DNA from 2 places in the Streptomyces sp. NPDC088554 genome. Region 2 is predicted to be linked to the other one. Evidence: predicted binding sites of a transcription regulator. Region 2 holds the regulator's gene; the other holds the start of a gene.
The links. The regulator HrcA, encoded in region 2, represses chaperone genes, less so after heat shock. The targets are predictions, from matches to a motif close to TTNGCACTCNGNNNNNCNGAGTGCNAA.

Region 1: a site for HrcA is predicted at 1,854-1,880, ahead of groL (chaperonin GroEL). Genes of this name have one in related genera too.

What each region holds. Positions count from the first base shown of each region.
Region 1 covers NZ_JBIVMF010000015.1:43,789-52,509, forward strand. Annotated here, with positions in the region: gene thrC (threonine synthase) at 1-621, shown strand, start outside; gene ACIP8W_RS18920 (ubiquitin-like small modifier protein 1) at 713-988, shown strand; gene ACIP8W_RS18925 (cold-shock protein) at 1,388-1,591, shown strand; gene groL (chaperonin GroEL) at 2,048-3,673, shown strand; gene ACIP8W_RS18935 (MFS transporter) at 3,776-5,116, opposite strand; gene ACIP8W_RS18940 (TetR family transcriptional regulator) at 5,245-5,892, shown strand; gene ACIP8W_RS18945 (methyltransferase domain-containing protein) at 5,879-7,162, opposite strand; gene ACIP8W_RS18950 (hypothetical protein) at 7,159-7,299, opposite strand; gene ACIP8W_RS18955 (DUF397 domain-containing protein) at 7,398-7,691, opposite strand; gene ACIP8W_RS18960 (helix-turn-helix domain-containing protein) at 7,672-8,514, opposite strand.
Region 2 covers NZ_JBIVMF010000002.1:371,180-379,900, reverse strand. Annotated here, with positions in the region: gene ACIP8W_RS03645 (ribonuclease Z) at 1-614, opposite strand, end outside; gene ACIP8W_RS03640 (histidine triad nucleotide-binding protein) at 625-984, opposite strand; gene ACIP8W_RS03635 (16S rRNA (uracil(1498)-N(3))-methyltransferase) at 1,161-1,907, opposite strand; gene ACIP8W_RS03630 (nitronate monooxygenase) at 1,904-2,983, opposite strand; gene dnaJ (molecular chaperone DnaJ) at 3,192-4,328, opposite strand; gene hrcA (heat-inducible transcriptional repressor HrcA) at 4,329-5,345, opposite strand; gene ACIP8W_RS03615 (MBL fold metallo-hydrolase) at 5,566-6,288, shown strand; gene ACIP8W_RS03610 (DUF3097 domain-containing protein) at 6,322-7,146, shown strand; gene hemW (radical SAM family heme chaperone HemW) at 7,292-8,524, opposite strand; gene ACIP8W_RS03600 (SpoIIE family protein phosphatase) at 8,600-8,721, opposite strand, start outside.

The sequences.
Region 1 (8,721 bases), on a different contig from region 2:
TACTACGGCGAGGGCTCCAAGACGCTCGCGTACGAGATCTGCGAGCAGCTCGGCTGGGAGCTGCCCGACCAGCTCGTCATCCCGATCGCCTCCGGATCGCAGCTCACGAAGATCGACAAGGGGCTCCAGGAGCTGATCAAGCTGGGCCTGGTCGAGGACAGGCCGTACAAGATCTTCGGCGCCCAGGCCGAGGGCTGCTCGCCGGTGTCCGCCGCCTTCAAGGCCGGCCACGACGTCGTACGCCCGCAGAAGCCGGACACCATCGCCAAGTCCCTGGCGATCGGCAACCCGGCGGACGGCCCGTACGTCCTGGACATCGCCCGTCGTACCGGCGGAGCGGTCGAGGACGTCAACGACGAGCAGATCGTCGACGCGATCAAGCTGCTGGCGCGCACCGAGGGGATCTTCGCGGAGACGGCGGGCGGGGTGACCGTCGGCGTGACGAAGAAGCTCATCGAGGCCGGTCTCCTCGACCCGACCCTCACCACCGTGGTCCTGAACACCGGCGACGGCCTCAAGACCCTGGACGCCGTGGCACCCACGACCGGGCCGACGGCGACGATCAGGCCGAGCCTCGAAGCGTTCCGCGCGGCGGGCCTGGCGAGCGACGCGGCGAGCTGACCCGGCTCCCGCCCGGTCCGGCTCTCCTCCCCTCGCCGATCTTCCACCTCTCCTTCGTCGATCTTCCTTCCCTTCCCGGAAAGGCACCCTCATGAGCGTCAAGGTCCGTATCCCCACCATCCTCCGCACCTACACGGGTGGCCAGGCAGAAGTCCCGGCGGAGGGCGCGACGCTTTCCGAGGTCATCCAGTCCCTGGAGACCAACCACCCGGGCATCGCCGCCCGCGTCCTGGACGACCAGGGCAAGCTGCGGCGCTTCGTCAACGTGTACGTCAACGACGACGACGTCCGCTTCGAACAGGGCCTGGAGACCGCGACCCCCGCCGGCGCCGGCATCTCGATCATCCCGGCGGTCGCGGGCGGCTGAGTCGCGCAAATCTTCGTACGAGCGTGATCGGAATGGCCCTCTCCGGGAAAACGGAGGGGGCCATTCTGAATGATTGAGCACGCTAGAGTGGGGGAACGCCCCTCCTTTTTCGGCGCCGCTCCGATGTCACTCGCTCCCGAGCGCATACGAGAACGCGACAACATGGGGCTCGACTCCAGGTGTCGTTTGTGCGGTACGTGGCCTTTGTCCGGCCCGACTTGCCCTGGATCGCTGCGAATTCAACGCTATGCGTGTTCGGCCACGCCTTCGGCCACGGCCAGATTTCTCGTCCGATTGACCTGTTGCAGAGGGCAGTTGGGCAGATACATTCAGCCGCGGTCGACGCGTTCCGGCGCGAAGTGTGGCCCCGTGCAAGGGCCAGTAATAGGGGAGTTAGGCATGGCTCAGGGCACCGTCAAGTGGTTCAACGCGGAGAAGGGCTACGGCTTCATCGCGGTAGACGGTGGTGCGGATGTATTCGTCCACTACAGCGCGATTCAGATGGACGGTTACCGCACCCTTGAAGAAGGTCAGCGAGTGGAGTTCGAGATCTCGCAGGGCCAGAAGGGTCCGCAGGCGGACATGGTCAAGCTCGCCGTCTGATTCCGGCGCGATCGGCCACCGACGCACTCACACGCGTACTCATGCTCACGCACGAGGGGTCCGCGTCCCGCACCTGGGACGCGGGCCCTCGTGCGTCGCGGGTGCGGTGCCCGGTGCGGTGGTCCCTCGCGGAGGGGCGACGCCCGCCACCCCTCAAGGACGCCCTTCGGGCGCTTGCGCCCACCCGTCGCCCGGCCACCACCCCCCCAAGGATGCCCTTCGGGCGCTTGCACTCTCGGGGGTCGAGTGCTAATTATTGGCGTTAGCACTCTGCAGGTGAGAGTGACAACTTAAGGACCGGGTCGGTGAGGCCCGAAGAGCCGATGGGGCAAGGAACCAGCGGCTCTCAGGCCGTCCGTCGCGGGCGCCAGCGCGGTCCGGAGCAATCCTTCCCCCAAGCTCGCAGCGTGCGTTCGAGGCGGGGGAGACCCGATCTGTCCGGGAGGACCACTTCACATGGCCAAGATCATCGCGTTCGACGAGGAGGCACGGCGCGGTCTCGAGCGCGGGATGAACCAGCTCGCCGACGCCGTCAAGGTCACCCTTGGTCCCAAGGGGCGCAACGTCGTCCTTGAGAAGAAGTGGGGCGCCCCCACGATCACCAACGATGGTGTTTCCATCGCCAAGGAGATCGAGCTCGAGGACCCGTACGAGAAGATCGGCGCCGAGCTGGTCAAGGAAGTCGCCAAGAAGACGGACGACGTCGCCGGTGACGGTACGACCACCGCGACCGTGCTCGCCCAGGCGCTCGTCCGCGAGGGCCTGCGCAACGTAGCCGCCGGCGCCAACCCGATGGCCCTCAAGCGTGGCATCGAGAAGGCCGTCGAGGCCGTCTCCGGTGCGCTGCTGGAGCAGGCCAAGGACGTGGAGACCAAGGAGCAGATCGCTTCGACCGCCTCCATCTCCGCCGCTGACACCCAGATCGGCGAGCTGATCGCCGAGGCCATGGACAAGGTCGGCAAGGAAGGCGTCATCACCGTCGAGGAGTCCCAGACCTTCGGGCTGGAGCTTGAGCTGACGGAGGGCATGCGCTTCGACAAGGGCTACATCTCGGCGTACTTCGCCACGGACATGGAGCGTATGGAGGCGTCGCTCGACGACCCGTACCTCCTGATCGTCAACTCCAAGATCGGCAACGTGAAGGACCTCCTTCCGCTGCTGGAGAAGGTCATGCAGTCGGGCAAGCCCCTGCTGATCATCGCGGAGGACGTCGAGGGCGAGGCGCTGTCGACCCTGGTCGTCAACAAGATCCGTGGCACCTTCAAGTCCGTCGCCGTCAAGGCACCGGGCTTCGGCGACCGCCGCAAGGCCATGCTCAACGACATCGCCATCCTCACCGGCGGTACGGTCATCTCCGAGGAGGTCGGCCTCAAGCTGGAGAACGCCGGTCTCGACCTGCTGGGCCGCGCCCGCAAGGTCGTCATCACCAAGGACGAGACCACCATCGTCGACGGTGCCGGTGACAGCGACCAGGTCGCCGGTCGGGTCAACCAGATCCGCGCCGAGATCGAGAACAGCGACTCGGACTACGACCGCGAGAAGCTCCAGGAGCGCCTGGCGAAGCTCGCGGGCGGCGTGGCCGTCATCAAGGCCGGTGCCGCGACCGAGGTCGAGCTGAAGGAGCGCAAGCACCGCATCGAGGACGCGGTGCGCAACGCCAAGGCCGCCGTCGAGGAGGGCATCGTCGCCGGTGGTGGCGTGGCTCTGCTCCAGGCTTCCTCGGTCTTCGAGAAGCTTGAGCTGACGGGCGACGAGGCCACTGGTGCCGCGATCGTCAAGCTCGCGCTGGAGGCTCCGCTCAAGCAGATCGCCGTCAACGGTGGCCTTGAGGGCGGCGTCGTCGTCGAGAAGGTCCGCAACCTGACGGTCGGCCACGGCCTGAACGCCGCGACCGGTGAGTACGTCGACATGATCGCCGAAGGCATCATCGACCCCGCGAAGGTGACGCGCTCCGCGCTGCAGAACGCCGCCTCCATCGCGGCGCTCTTCCTCACCACCGAGGCCGTTATCGCCGACAAGCCCGAGAAGGCCGGCGCCGCTCCGGCCGGTGGCGGCATGCCCGGCGGTGACATGGACTTCTGATCGACCGGGGCCCCGGCCCCAGTGGATCAACCGTCCTGACGGAGGGCGGCACCTCTTTCCGAAGAGGTGCCGCCCTTCGGCGTTCCCGCGGTCTCGGGTGGTTCAGCGGATGCCGCGAATGCGTGTCACCGACAGCGCGCCGACCGCGGCGAGAGCCGCGGCGACCGCGAAGAAGAGCGGGTAGTTCTCGCCTCCGGCGACGACCAGCACCACCGAGACGACGGCCGGGGCCAGGCTCTGGGGCAGGGCGTTGGCTATGTTCATGACGCCGAGGTCCTTGGCCGCGGTGTCCGGGTCGGGCAGCACCTCGGTGACCAGGGCGAGGTCGACCGCGTAGAACATGCCGCCACCGAGCCCGATGAGGACCTGCGCGAGGACGACGGCGGTGAAGCCGGGCGCGAGCGCCAGCACCACCAGACCGGCCACGACCACCAGGCTGCTGCCGAGGATGAAGGGCTTGCGGGCACCCACCCGGTCGGACAGCCAGCCGCTGACGGCCGCGGCGCCGGCGTTGCAGAGGTAGGTGATGACGATCAGCGTCGAGACCTTGGCGGCTACCTCGGAGTCGCTGACGCCGAAGTCGGCGGTGAGGTAGTACGCGAGGTACGAGGTCGGCGCGATCATGCCGAAGGTGACCAGGAACTTGGAGACCCAGGCCCAGCCGAAGTCCCGGTGCTCGACCGGGTTCGTCCAGAAGCTTCCCGCGAACTCCTTGACGGAGAACGGCTCGGGGGCCGTGGCCAGCGGCTTGTCCTCCATCGTCACCGCGAAGCAGCCCACGAGGACGATGGCGAGCACCGCCGGTACGAGGAACTGCACTCTGGCGTCGGCCACTTGCCCCGCGAGTGTCGCGCTGACCACGATGGCCAGGGTGAGCGCGACACCGAGCGCACCGGAGACCTTGCCGCGGTCCCGGTGGGCGACCTGGTCGGGGACGGTCGCCTGGAGGGTGGCGAGCGAGGCGTTGTAGCAGATCTGGGTGATGATCCAGCCGAGGAGAATGACCGGGATCGACGGTACGAAGGCGATCAGCGCGAGCCCCGTCAGCCCGCCGACGACCCCGCCGATCAGCCAGGGACGGCGGCGGCCGAGCCGGGATGTCGTCCGGTCCGAGAGCCGACCCACGAGCGGGTTGGCGATCAGGGCGAAGATGGCGCCGACACCGAGCACCAGGCTGAGGCTGGAGGTCTTGTTGTCCGGATCCACCTCGGCGACGCGCAGCGCCATGGTGACGAGGACCGGTGTCATCAGGGCGCCGAAGAGGCCGAACTGCGCCAGGAAGACCTTGGGGACGAAGCCGGGCGGAGTGGCTGCCGGGCCGGTGTGTTCACCGTGCGCACTGTGCTGGACGTCTTCGACGGCACGGGTACCCGCAGGCGCTCCCGCGCTGCTGATGACATCCGTGACCGATCCCGGGGCAGCGGGGGGAATGACCTGATCCACAGCCGGACCTCCTCGTTGAGGCAAAGCGGAATGTTGCCTGAAATAGTGCCCGCAGAGGCCTCATTTGCGGTAGGTGCCGTTGTGCGTTCGTCATTCACGTGCGCGCTGCGGAGCGTTAGGCTCGGGCGATGGCAGTCAACGACGGCGTGCGGCAGGGTGGGCGTTCGGTCCGGGCGGCGAATCGACGCGCGGAGATCATCCAGGCCGCCCTGGAGATCATCTCCGAGCGCGGCTACCGGGGGACGTCCATCGCCGCCGTGGCCGAGCGCGCGGGGCTGACCCAACAGGGCCTGCTGCACCACTTCCCCGGCAAAGAGGCGCTGATGGTCGCCGTGTTGGAGGCCCGCGACCAGTGGGACATGGCCTCCGCCGCCACCAAGGGCGACCCCTGGCCGTTGGAGACCCTCGCGCAGCTCGTCGAGTACAACGCGACCCGGTCCGGCGTCGTCCAGACCTTCACCGTCCTGGCCGGTGACAGCGTCACCGAGGGGCATCCGGCCCGCGAATTCTTCGAGAACCGCTACGAGCACGTCCGTACGGCGCTCGCCGACTCACTCCGCAAGGAGTACGGCGACCACCTGGCCCACGGACTCACCCCCGAGCGCGCCGCGCCCCTGCTCGTCGCCGCCATGGACGGCCTCCAGCTGCAATGGCTCATCTCCCCGGACATCGTCGACATGCCCGCCGCCTTCCGCGACTTCCTCGCCCTGCTGGCTCCCCAGAAGGACGACGACGGACGGCAGCCCGGAGAGGGCTCCGGACTCAGCGACGAGTGACGTGCGCGGGTATGGGTGCGTGTACGTGCGCGGGTACGTGCGCGGGTACGTGCGCGGGTACGTGCGCGGCGGTACGAGGCAGTAGCCGCGCCGGTCCGTCCAGCCAGGCCGACGCGGTCCCCGCTGTGACGGTGAGCCCGAACCGCTCAGGCCCCGGCCGCTCCTGCTCGACCCACCAGCGATACACACCCTCCACCTCGTCCCACAGCCGCCGCCCCCCGTACTGCCATACGGTGAACGGGCCGTCCGGCGCCCCTGCTTGATCCGCCGCGTGATCCACCGCCGCCCAGGATGTCGCGTCCGTGGTCGCGATCCACAGCCGCCGTACGACTCCGTCCACCCCGGGATCGTCCTCCCAGGTCTTCCAGACATCGGGCAGGCACAGGCCGATGGCGAAGCCCAGATCCCACGCGTCGGCGCCGATGGTGTGGGCGGGGCAGACGGTACGGGACTCGTCGGGCTGATGGGCGTCACGTACGACATCCCGGAAGATCCGCAGGTCGGTACGGTGCCCCCGCATCAGCATGAACGAGCTGTAGGGCTGGAACCGCCCCTCGGCCGCACCGTTTCGTACGGTGAGCCGCAACAGCCCCCACCCGAGCCACGGGCTCTCCCACGGGGTGAGGATCACCCCGCCGGGCTTCGTCTGCGCGATCCACGCGGGCGGTACGGAACGGACCGCGCAGGTCGAGACCGTCCGGTCGAACGGCGCCCGGCCCGGCACCCCAAGGCTCCCGTCCCCGCACACCACATCGGGGCCGAGCCCAACAGCCTTGAGCGCGGTACGGGCTCGCGCGGCCACCTCCGGGTCCACCTCGACGGAGGTGACGTTGCCGACCCCGAGCCGGTGCGCGAGAAGCCCGGCGTTCCAACCGGTCCCGGTGCCGATCTCCAGCACCGACATGCCGTCCGCCAGGGCGAGTTCCTCCAGCATGCGGAACACGATCGACGGCGCCGACGCGGAGGACGACGGCCAGATGCCGTCGCTGTCGCTGTCGACCGGCTGGGCACCGTCATTGACCTGGGTGACCACCGGAGCATCGGCATACGCGGCCCGAAGCCACCGGCCGGGGTCGGCGCTCCGGTCGCAGGGCGCGTAACCCCCGTGTCCGTCCCCCAGCCAGACCCGCTCGGGCAGAAAACGATGCCGAGCCACCGCCTCGGCGGCGGCGCGCCACTCGGGCGCCAGAGGATGACCGAGGTCTTTGTCGACAGCCTGGAGCAGGCCGCTCAACGCGCCCTGCTCCGAATCCTGTTGGTCGATGATCACTTCTCGGCTTCGCCCTTGTGCTTGGGGTCGGGCCTACTGCCTTTGGTGTCCGGATTCGGCGCGGCGGTGCCGGGGTCTTTCTTCCCGCTGTGCCGCCCGTCGCCACCTTCGCCGCCCTTGCCGGTTCCCCAGCCCATGCCGCCTCCCGATTGCTCGTGCTGGTGTGGTGACACCGAGCAACGCTAGGAGCCGCGTGCGCGCCGCTCAAGGCATTGGCGACAAGTCGCCAATGGGGCTATGCCAGGTCGCCCTTGACCTCGGTGACGAAGGTGGCCCAGGCCCCGGCCCGGAAGATGAGGGCCGGGGCGGTGGGGGTTTTGGAGTCGCGGACGGGGACTATGCCGACGAGACCATCGGCCACTTCGAGGCAATCGCCGCCGCTGCCGCCGCTGTAGGTCGACTTCCGCCACGAAGCGGCGCCGGGGAAGCCCCGGGCCACTTCCAGGCAGCTGCCGCCGCTGCCGCCGCTGTAACTGGACTTGTGCCAGGAAGCGGCGCTCAGGTCGTGCTCAGGGCTTCTGCTCTGCATGTTCGTAATCCTCCGCCACTGACTCAATCAGGGCCAAGGATGCTTCCGGCGAGAGTGCGGTGGCCCTGAGCAGATCGTAGGTCAGTTCATGCCTGGCCACCGACGCTGGATCGTCGAGCAACTGTCCTGATCCCAGGCTCTGGAGATAGGCGAGTGGGGGCGCGTCCTCAAACGCCAAGAGTTGGATGGTGCCCTCAAGTGACGCATGCGCACCCGCACCGAACGGCAGCACCTGAACGATGATCCTGCGCTGCCGGATCATCCTGGCGATATGGCGTAGCGTCGCCGCCATCACCGCAGGTCCGCCCACTGGTCGGCGCAGAATCGCCTCGTCAAGGACCGTCCACACCATCGGCCTTGTTGGATCCTTGAGAAGCTTCGCGCGGTCCAGTCGGGCCGCGATCAACTCATCGATCACATCCTCTATGGCTGTTGGCTGATACGCGCGGAATACGGCTCGTGCGTACGCCTCCGTCTGCAACAACCCGGGGATCAGCAGCGGCGCGTACTCCTTGATGACCACCGCGATGGCCTCGGCCTCCGCCGCTTCCGCGAAGTGGTCCGGGTACTTCGACTTCTTCAGCGCCTGGCAGTGGCGCTCGAAGAAGCCGTTCGTGTCGAAGGTCTTGTCGAAGTGCAGTGCGTACTCCATCTGCATCCGCCGCAGCCCCGACTCCAGTTGGCCGATGAACGAGGCGCTGAGGAAGAGCGGCCTGCCCACCTCCTCCTGGGTCAGGTTTGCCGCGTTGCGCTGGTGTCTGAGTTCGGAGCCGAGCATGGCGCGCGGCGAGGACGACGGATCGAGTGGTTTCTGTCCAGGCATGGGGATCTCCCGGTCACGCATGTCGCGGTGTTGGGCTGAAAGCTCTGTTCAGGCTAGCCATATTTCGCCACGCTGTGTGGTGGTAATCGATACGGAGCGTGGAGGTCTGGGCTCATGGCAACGCAGGACACAAGAGAGCGGAAAAGTATGACGGACGGCACCGAAGGAAAGGCCGAGGAAAGGGTCGGGGGAAAGGCTGAGGAAGGG
Region 2 (8,721 bases):
GTGTCCATGACGAACGCGAACCGCTGCCCCCGGCGTACCTCGCTGACCTCGTCCAGCGTCACACCGTTCAGCACGCCCTCGTGCTGGAGCCGGCCGATGTCCGGCCCCGCGATGCCGTGCGCCGCCAGCCGCCGGGGATCCATCCGCCGTCCGTCCGGCTCGGTGAGGCGGTAGCCGTACGACTCGACGGGGTGGGACAGCCGGTGGGCGTCCAGGGTGTACGCGGGCGTGCGGGCGAGGACGCCGTCGGCGCTCACCGGGGCCTCGGTCAGCTCGACGGACTCGCGGTAGGCCGTGGCGTACCGCAGCCGCTCGAAGAAGTGCTGTCCGCTCGCCGGGTAGTGCGCGGTGATCTCGTGCGGCACCCGGTCCAGGTTGATGCGCTGGATGACCCCGGCCAGGCCGAGGGAGTGGTCGCCGTGGAAGTGCGTGACGCAGATGCGGTGGAGGTCGTGCGCGGCGACCCCGGCGCGCAGCATCTGGCGCTGGGTGCCCTCGCCCGGGTCGAAGAGCAGGCCCTCGCCGTCCCAGCGCAGCAGATAGCCGTTGTGGTTGCGGTGGCGGGTGGGCACCTGGCTGGCGGTGCCCAGCACGACCAATTCGCGGACGGACAAGGCGACTCCCCTATCCGGGAGGCCATTCGAGCCCACGGCCGCCCAGCACATGGGCGTGCGCGTGGAACACGGTCTGGCCCGCGCCCGCACCGGTGTTGAACACGATCCGGTAGCCGCTGCCGTCGACATCGTCCCCGGCCGCGACCTCGGCGGCCTCGCGCAGCACATCGGCGGCGACGGACGGCTCGGCCGCCGCGAGGGCCGCCGCGTCCTGGTAGTGCGCCCTGGGGATGACCAGGACATGCGTGGGGGCCTGCGGGTTGATGTCCCGGAAGGCGACGGTGGTCTCGGTCTTCCGAACAATCGTGGCGGGCACCTCGCCCGTGACGATCTTGCAGAACAGGCAGTCGGCCTGTGCTTCTCCGGCCATGATCCGGGTCTCCTCACTCACCGTTGGTGATCGTTCCGTTGGTGATCTTCTGGATGCGGGCATGCTACCGCTCGGCGGGCGGGCGGTCCTGAAGATCAGCGGATCAGCGGATCAGCGGTCCGGTTCAGAGGACCGGAGGACGGGTTCCGAAGAGCGGGGTCCGGAGGTCCGGGCTCTCAGGACCAGCGGCCGGTGCGGCCGAGCAGCAGCGCCGTGGCAGCCGTGCCCGCCGTGGAGGTGCGCAGTACGCTGCGGCCCAGCCGGTACGGCTCCGCGCCCGCCTCGACGAAGACCGCCAACTCCTCGGGCGAGACGCCCCCTTCGGGCCCCACGACCAGCACGATGGACCCTTCGGACGGCAGTACGGCCGAGGCCAGCGCCCCGCTGTTCACATCCTGGTCCTCGTGGAGGACGGCCGCGAAGTCCGCCGTCGCGAGCAGCGCGGCCACCTGCTTCGTACTCAGGGCGTCCGAGATCTCCGGGAAGCGCGTCCGCCGCGACTGCTTGCCCGCCTCACGGGCCGTGGCCCGCCATTTGGCGAGCGCCTTGGCGCCCCGCTCGCCCCTCCACTGGGTGATGCAGCGCGCGGCGGCCCACGGGACGACGGCGTCGACGCCGGTCTCCGTCATGGTCTCGACGGCGAGTTCACCGCGGTCGCCCTTGGGCAGCGCCTGGACGACCGTGATCCGGGGCGTGGGCTCCGCCTCGGTGCGTACCTCGGTGACGGCGACCTCCAGCCGGTCCTTGCCCTCGACCGCGGCGACCGTCCCGTACGCGCCGTTGCCCGCGCCGTCCGTCAGCACGATCTCCTCGCCGACGCGCAGCCTCCGTACGGAGACGGCGTGCCGCCCCTCGGGGCCGTCGAGCGTGACCGTACCGGTCCTGAGCGCGCCGGGCCCGACGACGAAAACGGGAGCGGTCACGGGGCTTCCTCCGGGACCGGGACCAACGAGGCGCCCGCCTCGGCGAGTTCGGTCCGCAGGATCCCGATCAGCTCGGCGGCGGGCAGCTCGCGGGCCAGCCGGTGACCCTGTCCCGCCCAGAGCGCCATGCCCTGCGCGTCACCGGCCTTCGCGGCGGCCTTGCGCAGCCCGGAGGTGAGGTGGTGGACCTCCGGGTACGCGGCCGGGGCGTACGGGCCGTGCTCGCGCATGAAGCGGTTGACGAGCCCTCGCGCGGGCCGGCCGGAGAAGGCGCGGGTCAGCTCGGTCCGTACGAACAGCGGGTTGGTCATGGCCTGCTTGTGCAGCGCGTTCGCCCCGGACTCCGGGCACACCAGGAACGCCGTACCGAGCTGTGCCGCGTCGGCGCCCGCCGCGAGCACTCCGGCGATCTGGCCGCCGCGCATCAGCCCGCCCGCCGCGATCACCGGCACCTGCACGGTCTCCTTGACCTGGGCCACCAGCGAGAGCAGCCCTATCCCCGTGCCGTCGGTGGCCGGATCGTCGCGGTGCGTGCCCTGGTGGCCGCCCGCCTCGATCCCCTGCACACAGACGGCGTCGGCGCCCGACCACTGAGCGGCCTGGGCCTCCTCGGGGGTCGTCACGGTGACGACGGTGTACGTCCCGGCCTTCGCGAAGGCGTCCAGGGTCGTCCTGGTGGGGCATCCGAACGTGAACGAGACCACCGGCACCGGGTCGTCCAGCAGAATCGCCAGCTTGGCCTCGTAGGCGTCGTCCCGCCCCGAATCGGGGTCGCCGAGCGGGGTCTCGTACCAGGTCGACTCACCGGCGAGCTGGTTGCGGTAGACCTCGACGGCGGCGGGGTCGGCGTAGGGCGGCTGCGGCATGAAGAGGTTGACGCCGAACGGCCGGCCGGTGAGCCCGCGTACCTGCTTGACCTCTTCGTACATCCCGTCGACCGTCTTGTACCCGGCGGCGAGGAACCCGAGCCCACCCGCCTCGGACACGGCCGCGGCGAGCTGGGGGCGGGAGGCGCCGCCGGCCATCGGGGCCTGCACGATCGGATACCGGCAGAGATCGGTCAGTGCGGTGGACATGAACGCATCGTGCCATGTCCGGTGTGGCGGCTCCGCATCGGGACCGCCCTCCGCGGCCGGGCACGCGGCCCGACCACGGAGAACGTACGGCTACCGCCCGCCCGTCGAAGACGTACCTCGGGCAACCACCACCGCCCGTTGAACGCGTCCTTCAAGCAACCGCTACCGCCCGTTGAACGCGTCCTTCAAGCAACCACTACCGCCACCGCTACCGTCCGTTGAACGCGTCCTTCAGCCGCGAGAACAGCCCCTGCTGCCCCGGCTGGAACTGCCCCGTGGGCCGTTCCTCGCCGCGCAGCTTCGCCAGCTCGCGCAGCAGGCGCTCCTGCTCCGGGTCCAGCTTCGACGGGGTCATCACCTCGACGTGCACGATCAGGTCGCCCCGGCCGCCGCCGCGCAGATGCGTGATGCCGCGTCCGTGCAGCGGGATCGACTGGCCCGACTGGGTGCCCGGTCTGACGTCGATGTCCTCCATGCCGTCCAGCGTCTCCAGCGGGCACTTCGTGCCCAGCGCCGCCGCCGTCATGGGGACCGTGACCGTGCAGTGCAGATCGTCCCCGCGCCGCTGGAACATCGCGTGCGCCAGCTCGTGGATCTCGACGTAGAGGTCGCCGGCGGGGCCGCCGCCGGGGCCGACCTCGCCCTCGCCCGCGAGCTGGATCCGGGTGCCGTTGTCGACACCGGCCGGGATCTTGACCGTGAGCGTACGGCGCGACCGGACACGGCCGTCCCCGGCGCACTCGGGACACGGCGTCGGTACGACCGTACCGAAGCCCTGGCACTGCGGGCAGGGCCGCGAGGTCATGACCTGGCCGAGGAACGACCTGGTGACCTGCGAGACCTCGCCGCGACCGCGGCACATGTCACAGGTCTGGGCCGCGGTGCCGGGGGCGGCGCCCTCGCCCGAACAGGTCGTACAGACGATGGCCGTGTCGACCTGGATGTCCTTGGTCGTACCGAAGGCGGCCTCGTTGAGGTCGATCTCCAGCCGGATCATGGCGTCCTGGCCGCGGCGGGTGCGCGAGCGCGGGCCGCGCTGCGACGCCGTGCCGAAGAACGCGTCCATGATGTCGGAGAAGTTGCCGAAGCCACCGGCTCCGAATCCGCCCGCGCCACCTCCCCCGCTGGCCGAGAGGGGGTCGCCGCCGAGGTCGTAGACCTGCTTCTTCTGCGGGTCCGACAACACCTCGTACGCGGCGTTGATCTCCTTGAAGCGCTCCTGCGTCTTGGGATCGGGATTGACATCCGGGTGCAGCTCGCGGGCGAGCCGCCGGAATGCCTTCTTGATCTCGTCCTGAGACGCGTCGCGGCGCACGCCGAGTACGGCGTAGTAGTCCGTGGCCACTTACGACTCCGCCAGGATCTGTCCGACGTAACGTGCCACTGCGCGTACCGCTCCCATCGTTCCGGGGTAGTCCATGCGGGTCGGTCCGACCACGCCGAGTTTTGCGACTGCCTCGTCGCCCGAACCGTAGCCGACCGCGACGACGGACGTGGAGTTGAGGCCCTCATGGGCGTTCTCATGCCCGATACGTACGGTCATGCCCGGGTCCGCCGCCTCACCGAGCAGCTTGAGGAGCACCACGTGCTCCTCAAGTGCCTCCAGCACGGGGCGGATGGTCAGCGGGAAATCGTGTCCGAAGCGGGTGATGTTGGCGGTGCCGCCGATCATCAGCCGCTCCTCGGTCTCCTCGACCAGGGTTTCGAGCAGGACCGCGAGCACCGTGGATACGGTCCCCCGGTCCTCCTGCTCGAACGAGTCGGGCAGTTCCTGCACCAGCTGCGGGACGTCCGCGAAGCGGCGTCCGACGATCCGGCTGTTGAGCCGGGCCCTCAGATCCGCCAGCGAGGTCTCGCCGAAGGGCGCGGGGCAGTCGATCATGCGCTGCTCGACCCGTCCGGTGTCCGTGATCAGGACGAGCATCAGCCGGGCGGGCGCGAGCGCCAGCAGCTCCACATGCCGCACCGTGGAACGGGTCAGCGAGGGGTACTGGACGACGGCGACCTGCCGGGTGAGCTGGGCGAGCAGCCGTACCGTACGTCCCACGACATCGTCGAGGTCGACGGCTCCGTCCAGGAAGTTCTGGATGGCGCGGCGCTCCGGCAGCGACAGGGGCTTGACCCCCGCCAGCCGGTCGACGAAGAGCCGGTAGCCCTTGTCGGTCGGGATGCGCCCGGCACTGGTGTGCGGCTGGGCGATGAAGCCCTCGTCCTCCAGCACCGCCATGTCGTTGCGGACGGTGGCCGGGGAGACGCCGAGCTTGTGGCGCTCGGTGAGCGCCTTGGAGCCGACGGGTTCCTCCGTGCCGACATAGTCCTGGACGATCGCGCGCAGCACCTCAAGCCTGCGTTCGCTGAGCATGTGGCACACCTCCAGCTGTCGTCCGTCGTCATGTCGTCGTTGTGCGCTGCCGCGCGTTGTCGTGCGTCTGTTGCGGTCCGGCTCTGGCACTCACTTGGGGCGAGTGCCAGTACTCCCCGCCAGTGTACGGCTGTGTGCCACACCCCTAGCAAGGGCGGCCGACCACGCTACCTCGCGGATCGGCCCACCTTCCGCCGGGTGACTCCCGTAGCGTCCCGGTATGGACGTCCATTGGGAAGAGCACGGGTGGGAAGAGCTGGCACCCGGTGTGGGCCGACGACGGCTGCCGGGGTGGGACGCGACGGTGGGGCTGGTGGCGGGCGACGACCGGGTGCTGCTCTACGACACGGGTTCATCGGTCCGCGAAGGTGCCGAGCTGCACGCGCAGGTACGGTCGCTGCTCGGCGGCCGCCGCGTGACGCATGTCGCACTGAGCCATCCGCACTTCGATCATGTGCTGGGCTCGGGAGCGTTCGCGGGGGCAGAGTTCTACGGCCCTTCGGGCATGGCGGAGCTGCTGGCCACGGGCGGTACCGAGTTGTACGAGGACGCGGTACGGGAAGGGGCCGGGGCGGCGGAGGCGGCGGCGGCCGTACAGCTGCTGGAGCTGCCGGGGCGGGCGGTGGCCGGGGAGCTGGCGCTGGAGCTGGGCGGCAGACGGGTCCTGCTGGCCAACGCGGGACCCGGCCATACCTCCCACGATCTGGCGATGCTCGTGCCGGGCTACCCCTGTGTCGTCTTCTGCGGCGATCTGGTCGAGGAGTCGGGCGAGCCCCAGGCGGGCCCGGACGCGCTGCCCACGTACTGGCCCGCCGCGCTGGACCGGCTGCTGGCGCTGGGCGGGTCGGACGCGGTGTACGTACCGGGGCACGGGGCGGTGGTCGGCGCGGCGTTCGTACGGGCACAACGCGACGCGCTGGCCGAACGGTTCGGGCGGTCGTAGCCGTACGGGTACGCGCCGCCTATCGTCTTGCGGATGCGCAGCTACAGCCCCGATCTGACCCCGCCGTGGAAGAAGTCCGCCCCCGCGCCGGAGGTTCCCGCCGAACCGGATCTGGTGGTCGAGGAGGTGTCGACGGGGTTCTGCGGTGCGGTGATCCGCTGCGAGAAGACAGCCGAGGGGCCGACGGTCACTCTTGAGGACCGTTTCTCCAAACACCGGGTTTTCCCGCTGGTCCCCGGCGGCTTCCTGCTGGAGGGCCGGGTGGTCACCCTGGTCCGCCCGTCCTCGGCCGCCCCGGCCCGGCCCGCCCGTACGGCGTCGGGTTCGGTCGCCGTGCCCGGTGCACGCGCGCGTGTCGCGCGGGCCGGGCGGATCTATGTGGAGGGCCGGCACGACGCCGAGCTGGTCGAGAAGGTCTGGGGCGACGATCTGCGCGTCGAGGGCGTCGTCGTCGAGTATCTGGGCGGCGTCGACGATCTCCCCGCCGTGGTGGCCGAGTTCGGCCCGGCCCCGGACGCCCGGCTGGGGGTGCTGGTCGACCATCTGGTCCCGGGCTCCAAGGAGTCCCGTATCGCCGCGTCGGTGACGGGCGCGGACGTCCTGGTGGTGGGACACCCGTACATCGACGTCTGGGAGGCCGTGAAGCCCTCCTCGGTGGGTATCCCGGCCTGGCCCGCCGTGCCGAGGGGCGAGGACTGGAAGACGGGCGTGTGCCGGGCCCTGGGCTGGCCGGAGAACACCGGCGCGGCCTGGCAGCACATCCTGTCGCGGGTCCACTCGTTCAGGGACCTGGAACCGGCGCTGCTGGGCCGCGTGGAGGAGCTGATCGACTTCGTCACGGCCGGGACCGACGCCTGACGGGTGAGCGGGTGACCGGTGGCGGTTCGGCCGGGAGCGACGTCCGACGGGTGACGGTACGGCCGGGGCTGACGTCCGACAGTGGCAGTACGGGCAGGAGCGACGTCCGACGGGTGACGGCGCGGGCGGCCGGTTGACGTCGGGGTCAGTCCACCAGGTCCCTGACCACCGCGTCCGCCAGCAGCCGTCCCCGGAGCGTCAGGACCGCGCGGCCCTCGGTGTAAGGACCGGCTTCCAGGAGGCCGTCCCTTACCGCCTGGGCGGCAGCGGCGGCCCCCGCCGGTTTCAGGAGGGTCAGGTCGCAGCCCTCGAAGAGCCTCAGCTCCAGCAGGACGCGTTCCACCCGGCGGTCCTCCGCCGTGAGGAGTTCGCGGCCCGCGCCGGGCGAGCGGCCCTCCGCGAGGGCCTGGGCGTAGGCGCCGGGGTGTTTCACGTTCCACCAGCGGACGCCGCCGACATGGCTGTGGGCGCCGGGGCCGGCGCCCCACCAGTCCGCGCCGCGCCAGTACAGCTCGTTGTGCAGGCAGCGGGCGGCTTCCGAGGTGGCCCAGTTGGACACCTCGTACCAGGAGAAGCCCGCTTCCGCGAGGATCTCGTCGGCGATCAGATAGCGGTCGGCGTGCTCGTCGTCGTCCGTCATCGGGACCTCGCCCCGGCGGATGCGGCGCGCCAGCCCCGTACCCTCCTCGACGATCAGCGCGTACGCGGAGATGTGGTCGGGTCCGGCGCCGACCGCCGCGGCGAGGGTCTCGCGCCAGTCGTCGTCGCTCTCGCCGGGGGTGCCGTAGATCAGGTCGAGGTTGACGTGGTCGAATCCGGCGGCGCGGGCCTCGGCGACACAGGCTTCGGGACGGCCCGGGGTGTGGTTGCGGTCGAGGACCTTCAGGACGTGCTGTTTGGCGCTCTGCATGCCGAAGGAGATCCGGTTGAAGCCGCCCTCGCGCAGGGTCGCCAGATAGGCCGGATCGACGGATTCCGGATTGGCCTCTGTGGTGATCTCGGCGTCGTCAGCGAGCCCGAACTCGTCCCGGATCGTGCCCAGCATCCGTACGAGGTCCCCGGCGGCCAGCAGCGTGGGCGTACCGCCGCCGACGAAGACCGTACGGACCCGGCGGGCGTCGTCGCCGAGCACCTTCCGGGCGAGACGGACCTCGTCGGCGAGGGTGTCTGCGTAGTTGTCGCGGGAGGCGAGCACCCCGCCGGAGCCACGCAGCTCGGTCGCCGTGTAGGTGTTGAAGTCGCAGTAGCCGCAGCGGGTCGCGCAGTACGGAACGTGCAGGTAGAAGCCGAGTGGCCGGTCCGCCGCACCCGCCAGGGCCTGCGGGGGCAGCGCTCCGGTCTCGGGCATGGGGTCACCGTCGGGCAGTGCGGAAGGCATACCCCCAGTGTCGCGTACGCGACGGGCGGGCCGGCCCACGGCGACCCGGACGCCATGGACCGCTCCCGCCGCGTCTCACTCCGCCTGGAGCACCAGCAGCGCCAGATCGTCCCCCGGCGGTACGTCGGAGAAGTCGTGGACCGTCCGCCGTATCCGCTCGGCCACGCCCTGCGCCGTGAGCCCCGCGCACGCGGACA